2 regions of the Desulfuromonas versatilis genome follow, and region 1 is predicted to be linked to the other one. Evidence: riboswitches for the same ligand, from Rfam matches in the RefSeq annotation. Region 1 holds a riboswitch; the other holds the start of a gene.
The links. Region 1 has a riboswitch for molybdenum cofactor ahead of DESUT3_RS01850 (ABC transporter permease). Riboswitches for the same ligand answer to the same signal wherever they lie in the genome.

Region 1 (4,344 bases):
TGAAGTAACCCGTGCCACCCTGTTCGGAAAAGCTCGTCCTGCCCGGCACCACCGTGAGCCCCACCGAGTCGTCATCCACCACGGTGACCAGCACGTCGGCCACCTCGGAGGGCTTGAGCAATGCATAGCCCGTGGTATCGGTGGTCAGGGCCGGATCCGGATTGACGTCGACGGCGACCCGCACGCTCTGGCTGTCGTCGAAATCGGAGTCATCCACGCCGTAAACGGTCAGGGTCCGGGGCACCGCCCAGTTGTCGGCGGTGAAGGTGAGCCGTGGCTGATCCACCACCGCCTCGGTTGCATCGGTGCTGGTGACATCGATCACGACGTTGCCGTTGGGGCGGGTATTGAGACCCACCGTGAAGGTACCCGAGCCCCCCCCTTCGGGGAAGATGAGCGGATCGTGGGTGACCGTCACCCCCGCCTTGTCGTCGTCGGTGACGGTCACCGAGAAGCTTTTGCTGGTCTGCAGGTAACCGGTGGTGTCCCCGCTCGCGGCGCCATCGCAGCCCAGGGCGAACTCCACCAGGCGGTTGCCGTCGGCGACCCGGTCGTCCTTGCCGTAAACCCAGATCCGTTGGGGCGTCGCCCAGTTTTCCGAGTTGAAGCTGAGCTGCTGCGGCTCAACCCAGGCCTTCGCATCGTCCCTGCAGACGATCTTCATCACTACCGTTCCGTTGGGCGCGGTCTGCAGTCGCACCTGAAAATCCTGGACGCCGCCGTTCTCCGAAAGGGACGCCGTGCCCGGGGCAACCTCCACCCCTGGAGCGGCCCCCCCGCCGCCGCCCCCGGAGCCGCCGCCACAGCCGGGAACCTGCAACAGACAAAGCAGCCCGAACAGTGCCGTCCCGAACATCCGCCGGATGGTTACCCTGGTTTCTGCGCTCATCATCTGTACCCCCTTCAGCACGGCACGCCGAACCGCCCAAGCTCCTTTGCGCCGCCACCCGCCGCGAAAAGGGATCCCTCCTTCGGGGGAGCGATTGCCGTCCCCGCGGACGCCTGGGTCAGGCCGGCAACTGCCCCAGTCAGCCAGAAATTAAAAAATTTTATTCATAATATTAGCCAGCCATAATGCTTTGTCAATCCAGGAGCCGCAAAAGAAACCACCCGGAATTTGGGCAGAAAACACCCCCCTGGAAGGTGGAAACCCAGGGGGGTCAGTGATATCCGATGGTTGGGGGAATCCTTAGAAGTGGCAATTGAGGCCCAGGCTCAAAAAGCGGATGTCCCCGTCATCGCCGGCCAGTTCCAGATCGGTCTCCTGGGTATATTCGACTTCCACGCTGAAGATCTCGTCGAGTTGCCAACCTGCTCCAATGCCCCAGGAGAGGCCGGTGGTCTCATCCTTGAAATCGTTCCCCGAGCGATCGACGTTGATATCGACGTAGTTGACCCCCAGTTTGAGCTTGCCGTACAACCGGTGCGGGCTTCGATAGGCAAGCCAGACTCCCAGGGTGTTGAGGTCCCATTTGCCGTCGAAGAACTCCGCCTTGGAAATTTCCCCATCCTCGATGGAGGCGGTGAACTCGCCCTCTACGGCCAGCCGTCCGTATTCGAAGCCGTAGACATCCCTGCCCACCAGCGCTCCGAGGTTGCCGGCGTTGTCCATGCCACCGATATCCGAAATCATCGGTCCGCCCTTGATGCCGATATACCAGGCGTCAGCAGGCGAAGGGCAACTCCACCCGAGAACCAGCATCAGCATCCCCCAAAAACATCCCACCCCGATCTTCAATTCGCCCTCCTTTGTGCCAGGTTCCCCCTGGTGAAAAGTTTGTCCTTGTTAATATATCCGAATTAAGAAAAATTTCAAAACCCTCAGCCTTAGCCGGCCGGCTGTTCCGTATACCGAAAGGGGGAAATTATCCATTCCCTTTTTCCGCAAGTTAGGGTAAAAAAAGCTGTTCTGGCGGTTGCGGCCTCCGCCCCCACCCGGCTGAATGCAGGGGCGACCCAGCGCTCCGGCCGGCGGCCAGGACGAAAAAAAAACCAACACCAGGTTCTCCGAGCCTGTCCGCCTGAAGGCAATGCCATGGCGGCAGGCCGATGGGTCGCGCGGGAAACGGCGCGGCCTCCCTTCCGGAAAGGGGGACCCTTTCCAGGACGCCGCCGCAAGGCATGCACCTGAAAAGGGCTTTTTCTTACCGGAAAAGCCCTTTTTCACTTTTTATCGACCGCCTGAGGGGAGCACACGACCGACGTGGATTTCATCTGGCAATCCCTGGCCACCTCCTTGACTCTCATCGCCGCGCTGGACGTCGAGGTGTTCCGCACCGTCTGGACTTCGCTGTACACCTCGGGTTGCGCCATCGTCGCCGCAGCCCTGGCCGGAATCCCCATCGGCCTGCTGATCGGCATCGGCCGTTTTCCCGGCCGGCGCCTGGCGGTCACCCTGCTCAACACGCTGATGGCCCTGCCGACGGTGGTCATCGGTCTGGTGGTCTACGGCTTTCTCAGCCGCCAGGGCCCCCTGGGCAGCTGGGGGCTGCTGTTCACCCCGATGGCGATGATCATCGGGCAGACCGTGCTGGCCACCCCGATCATCGCCAACTACACGGTGGCGGCCATTGCCGGGGCTGACAGCCGCATCCTGCCCACCGCCCAGACCCTCGGGGCCGGCCGCTTGCAGGGGTGGCTTCAGCTGCTCATCGAGACCCGCTTTGGGGTCATGGCGGCGGTGATCGCCGGCTTTGGGCGGGTGATCGCCGAGGTCGGCGTGGCCATGATGCTCGGCGGCAACATCCGCGACTACACCCGCACCATGACCACCGCCATCGCCCTGGAAACCAGCAAGGGCGAATTCGCCTTCGGCCTGGCCCTGGGGATCATCCTCATGACGGTGGCCCTGGTGGTCAACCTGATTCTCAACCTGCTGCAGCAGAGGTGACCTCCGTGACCCCCCTGTACGCTTTGCGCGACATCGAATATCGCAACGGCACCGGCTTCACCCTGCAGGTGGATCAGCTGCACCTGCATCCCGGCCGCATCTACGCCCTGGCCGGTCCCAACGGCTCCGGCAAGAGCACCCTGCTGCGGCTGCTGGCCCTGCTGGCCCGCCCACAGCGGGGGCAAATCAGCTTCGGCGGAGCCCCCCTGAGCTTCGAAGCGACAGAACTGCAGCGGCACCGCCGCCGGGTCACCCTGGTTGAACAGACCCCCTACCTGTTCGACCGCAGCGTCGCCCACAACCTCGCCTTCGGCCTGCGCCTGCGCGGAGTGCGCGGCGAGCAGCTGCGCCGCCGCTGTTCCCTGGCGCTGGACCAGGTGGGACTTGCCGGCTTCGAGCAGCGCCGCGCCCGCCAGCTCTCCGGCGGCGAAATCCAGCGCGTGGCCCTGGCCCGGGCGCTGGCTCTCGAACCCGAGGTGCTGCTGCTTGACGAACCGACCGCCAATCTCGACCGTCAGACCATCCTCGCCCTGGAGCGGCTGATCGCCGACTTGCCCTCCCGGGGCATAACCGTTATCATGGCCACCCACGACCCGGTTCAGCCCAAGCGCCTGAACGGCGAGCTGGTCCGGCTGGTCGGCGGGCGCCTGGCCGACCCTCCGCATCCTCCTGAAAACCGGCCACAAACCAGCCCGGAGATATCGACATGCCCGCGTCCTTTGAACAAGCGCGAACGCTGATCCTGGAAAACGTCGCCCCGCTGGGGACCGAGCGAGTCTCGCTGCTTGAGGCGGCCGGAAGGATTCTCGCCGAAACTGTCACCGCTCCCTGGGACATGCCCCGCTACGACAACTCGGCCATGGACGGCTACGCGGTGCGCGCAGCCGACTGCGCGCCGGGGGCCGAGCTGGTCCTTACCGGCTATATCCCGGCCGGCGGCATCCCCGAGCCGGCGGTGGAACCTCGCTGCGCCGTCAAGATCATGACCGGCGGCCCGATTCCGCCCCAGTGCGATGCGGTGGTCCCCTTCGAGCAAGCCGAAGAGACCAAGGGTCGGGTGACCCTGCGCGGCGAGGTGCGCCGCCGCGACCATATCCGCTTCCGGGGCGAGGACATCGCCACCGGGGCGCAGGTGCTTACCCCCGGGACCCTGCTGCGCCCGGCGGAAATCAACCTGCTCGCCAGCTTCGGCAAGCCCTTCGTCACCCTCTACCGACGCCCGCGCGTGGCCATCCTCTCCACCGGCGACGAGCTGGTGGAACTGGGCGAGCGGCTTGATGTGGGGAAAATCGTCAACAGCAACGCCCTCTCCCTGGCCGCAGCGGTCAAGGAGGTCGGCGGCGAGCCGTTTCTGCTCGGCATCGCCCGGGACAACGCCGAAAGCCTGCGGGAGAAGCTGGTCGAGGGGCTGCGCGCCGACGTGCTGATCACCTCGGCGGGGGTCTCGGCGGGCG
Region 2 (4,344 bases), 1.3 Mb from region 1:
GAGTGAACCGAGTCCGAAGATGATTTCCGGCATGACGAATTTGCTGATGTTCAAGGCTCAATCTCTCCTTTGGCCGAGGCGGTACTGAACGAGATGTCCGAGGCTGCCGGGAATCCCTCCGGCGCTGGTAGACCTGGCGTTCTGCAAATCCCGTGCGACAGCTTCTTCGGGGGAAGACGGGTGTCGAGCGGCAAGAATGCAGGCGTTTACGAAAAAAGGCGTTTTATGGGGACAATGGCTAATGCGACAAAATTCATTCTTTGCCGATTTTTTCTCCCCGGTTTCCGGCTCGGGTGGGTACTGTTCCGTTTTTGAGCAGATCAGATCGTACCATGAGGGCACGAAATGACACAAGATGGGACAGTTTTCGGGTGGGGCCGGGGAGGGTCCGGCAGGCCGGGGAGGGGAGAGTCTGCTGCCGGATGGTGCAATCATGTTGCAGAGTGACTCAGTTTGGGGCGGCTTGTCTCTGGTTGGAGCAGGGGTGGACGGGGTGAATCGGGCGAGTTCTCGGGTTGCAACGTAAAAGTCCCGTTAAAACAAACTCTTCCCAGAGTTTTTATGGGCTGGCATCCTTGTTGCTGTATACCTCAACCGTCGTTTGATTCAATTTGGCAAATTAACCCTGGCAGTGAGAGTGGATGGGTAAGAGGTTTCGGTTTGTACACGGTTTACGCGTTGTAACCCTGGAGACTTTTCCTCGAATTCTCATCTAATCCGGCAACAACACATCAACGTAAAAAGGAGAGAGAACCATGGCATTGGCAGATCAGACTTTCGGCTTCTTCATCCCCACTGTTTCCCTCATGGGCGTCGGCTGCTCCAAGGAGACCGGCGACCAGGTCAAGGCGCTGGGCGGCACCAAGGCCCTGCTGGTCACCGACAAGGGGATCTCGGCCATGGGCATGGCCGACAAGATCAAGAAGCAGGTCGAGGCTTCGGGCGTCCAGGTTGTTATCTTCGACGGCGCCGAGCCCAACCCCACCGACAAGAACGTGCACGACGGCCTGAAAGTCTACCAGGACAACAAGTGCAACACCATCATCTCCCTGGGCGGCGGCAGCTCCCACGACTGCGCCAAGGGGATCGGCATGGTTGCCAGCAACGGCGGCAACATCCGTGACCTCGAGGGCGTGAACAAGACCACCAAGGCCATGCCTCCCTTCGTCGCCATCAACACCACCGCCGGCACCGCCAGCGAAATGACCCGCTTCTGCATCATCACCAACACCGACACCAAGGTCAAGATGGCCATCGTCGACTGGCGCTGCACCCCCAATATCGCCATCAACGACCCGGTGCTGATGGTCGGCAAGCCCGCTCCGCTGACCGCCGCCACCGGCATGGACGCTTTGACCCACGCCGTCGAGGCCTATGTCTCCACCATCGCCACCCCGATCACCGACGCCTGCGCCATCAAGGCCATCGAGCTGATCGCCGGGTACCTGCGTCCCGCGGTGGCCAACGGTGAGAACCTCGAAGCCCGCGACAAGATGGCTTACGCCGAGTACCTCGCCGGCATGGCCTTCAACAACGCCAGCCTCGGCTACGTCCACGCCATGGCTCACCAGCTGGGCGGCTTCTACAACCTGCCCCACGGCGTCTGCAACGCCATCCTGCTGCCGGCCGTTTGCGAGTTCAACATGATCTCCAACCCCAAGCGCTTCGCTGACATCGCCGTGGCCATGGGCGAGACCATTGACGGCCTCTCCGAAGTCGACGCCGCCGCCAAGGGGATTGCGGCCATCCGCAAGCTCTCCAGCGACATCGGCATCCCGGCCGGCCTGAAGCAGCTCAACGTTCAGGAAACCGACCTGCGCATCATGGCCGAAAACGCCATGAAGGACGCCTGCATGCTGACCAACCCCCGCAAGGCGACCCTCGACTGCGTAGTTGGCATCTACAAGGCTGCCATGTAAGCTTTAGTAATACCCCCCCCAGGGTCGTTGCGGCCGGGCGAATCACCATATCGCCCGGCCGCAGCGGCCCGGTTGCTTTCTCCGAGCCTTGGCGCCTAACGGGAACGGTCCTCATGGCGGCAGGCCAACGGGTTTCGCTGGAAACGGCGGGGCCTCCCTTTCGGAAAGGAGACCGACAGCATTGAGGATAATTTCGTAGAAAGGGAGAAAGAACAATGGACAAGATTTTCCGCGTCGACATGTCGAAGCTGACCACCAGCATTGAGGACGTCCCCGCCAAGTGGGCCGGCCTCGGCGGCCGCGCCCTGACCTCGACCATCGTCGCCGAAGAGGTGGTTCCCACCTGTCATCCCCTCGGTCCCAATAACAAGCTGGTTTTCGCCCCCGGCCTGCTCAGCGGTACCGCCGCGGCCAACTCCGGCCGCATGTCCTGCGGCGCCAAGAGCCCGCTGACCGGCACCATCAAGGAAAGCAACGCCGGCGGTACCAGCGCCCAGCAGTTCGCCCGCATGGGGATCAAGGCCCTGATCATCGAAGGGCTGCCCAAGGACGACAAGTGGTACGGCCTGCACCTGACCAAGGACGGCGCGACCATCGTCGCCGCCGACGACCTGGCGGGCAAGGGGAATTTCGCGGTCATCGAAGCTCTTGAAGCCAAGCTCGGCAAGAAGACTGGTGTCGTCACCATCGGCCCGGCCGGCGAGATGAAAATGGCCATGGCCAACATCTCGGTCAAGGACCCCGACAGCAAGATCCGCAGCCACGGCCGCGGCGGCCTCGGCGCGGTCATGGGCTCGAAGAAGATCAAGTACATCTCCATCGACTCCGAAGGCGCCCCGGGCGTAACGGTCGCCGATCCCGAGAAATTCAAGCAGGCGGCCCGCACCTTCGCCAAGGCCCTGCTCGACCACCCGGTTTCCGGCGAGGGTCTGCCCACCTACGGCACCAACGTGCTGGTCAACATCCTGCACGAGGCCGGCGGCCTGCCGACCCGCAACTTCACCCTGGGCCAGTTCGACGGCCACGACAAGATCTGCGGCGAGACGATGCACGACACCATCGTCAAGCGCGGCGGCAAGCCCAAGCACGGCTGCCACGCCGGCTGCATCATCCAGTGCTCCCAGGTCTACCTCAACGAGCAGGGCAAGTACGTCACCTCCGGTTTCGAATACGAGACCATCTGGGGTATGGGCGCCAACTGCTGCATCGACAATCTTGACGACATTGCCGAGGCCGACAACATCATGGACGACATCGGTGTCGACTCCATCGAGTCCGCGGTCATGTTCGGCGTCGCCATGGAAGCTGGGATTCTCCCCTTCGGCGACGGCAAGGGGGTCATTCGTCTGTTGGGCGAGATCGGCAAAGGCACTGCCCTGGGCCGGATCCTCGGCGGCGGCACCGGCCACGTCGGCAAGGCTTACGGCGTAACCCGCGTCCCGGTGGTCAAAAACCAGGGGATCCCCGCCTACGACCCGCGCAGCGTCAAGGGGATCGGCATCACCTACGCCACCAGCACCATGGGCGCCGACCACACCGCCGGCTACACCATCGCCACCAACATCCTCAACGTCGGCGGCTACGTCGATCCGCTGAAGAAGGACGGCCAGGTCGAGCTCTCGCGCAACCTGCAGATCGCCACCGCGGCGGTCGACTCCACCGGCATGTGCATCTTCGTTGCCTTCCCGGCGCTGGACATCCCCGAGTGTCTGCCGGCACTGATCGACATGATCAATGCCCGCTTCGGCATCAACCTGACCGGCGACGACGTCACCAACCTCGGCAAGAGCATCCTGAAGATCGAGCGCCAGTTCAACATCGAGGCCGGCTTCACCAACAAGGACGACCGTCTGCCCGAATTCTTCAACTTCGAGCCGGTGCCTCCGCACAACGTCGTCTGGGATTTCAGCGACGAAGAGATCGACGCCTTCTGGAACTTCTGATATCTTCTCGGGAGAGTTTCTTTTCCACTCTCTCTCCATGCCGGGTGGAGGTCCGTCCGGGGCCTCCACCCGGGTTTTTTCGGACATGGTCGAATTTGTCAACCCCTCTTTCACGCCTGGGGAGGGGACCGGGAAGGTGAAACAACCATGCAGATAACGGTTAAGCTGTTCGCCACCTTTCGCGTCGGGCGCTTCAAGATCGAGCAGCGTTCCTATCCCGCCCAGTCCACCGCACGGGCGGTGCTCGAAGATGTCGGAGTGACCGAGGAGGAGTTGGGTATCCTGATGGTCAACGGCCGGCACGGCAATCTCGACCAACCGCTGTGCGAAGGGGACACGGTGTCGCTGTTTCCCCTGGTCGGGGGAGGGTGAGATGAAGGAACTTCTCTCCTTTCTGCAAACGCGCTGTCAGGGGGACCTGCTCCCCTGGCAGGCCCAGGCCGAGGCCGCCCGGGTCTTCGGGGTCAGCCCCGCCCGCATCG

Region 2: linked by a shared signal. The riboswitch ahead of DESUT3_RS07770 (aldehyde ferredoxin oxidoreductase family protein) and the one ahead of DESUT3_RS01850 (ABC transporter permease) in region 1 are both predicted to bind molybdenum cofactor.

Annotation. Positions count from the first base shown of each region.
Region 1 is NZ_AP024355.1:420,197-424,540, reverse strand. It holds gene DESUT3_RS01860 (Calx-beta domain-containing protein) at 1-892, opposite strand, end outside; gene DESUT3_RS01855 (porin family protein) at 1,190-1,738, opposite strand; molybdenum cofactor riboswitch at 1,994-2,109, shown strand; gene DESUT3_RS01850 (ABC transporter permease) at 2,204-2,890, shown strand; gene DESUT3_RS01845 (energy-coupling factor ABC transporter ATP-binding protein) at 2,896-3,630, shown strand; gene DESUT3_RS01840 (molybdopterin molybdotransferase MoeA) at 3,597-4,344, shown strand, end outside.
Region 2 is NZ_AP024355.1:1,758,137-1,762,480, forward strand. It holds gene DESUT3_RS07760 (iron-containing alcohol dehydrogenase) at 1-54, opposite strand, end outside; gene DESUT3_RS07765 (iron-containing alcohol dehydrogenase) at 756-1,919, shown strand; molybdenum cofactor riboswitch at 1,987-2,106, shown strand; gene DESUT3_RS07770 (aldehyde ferredoxin oxidoreductase family protein) at 2,135-3,862, shown strand; gene DESUT3_RS07775 (MoaD/ThiS family protein) at 4,010-4,234, shown strand; gene DESUT3_RS07780 (HesA/MoeB/ThiF family protein) at 4,236-4,344, shown strand, end outside.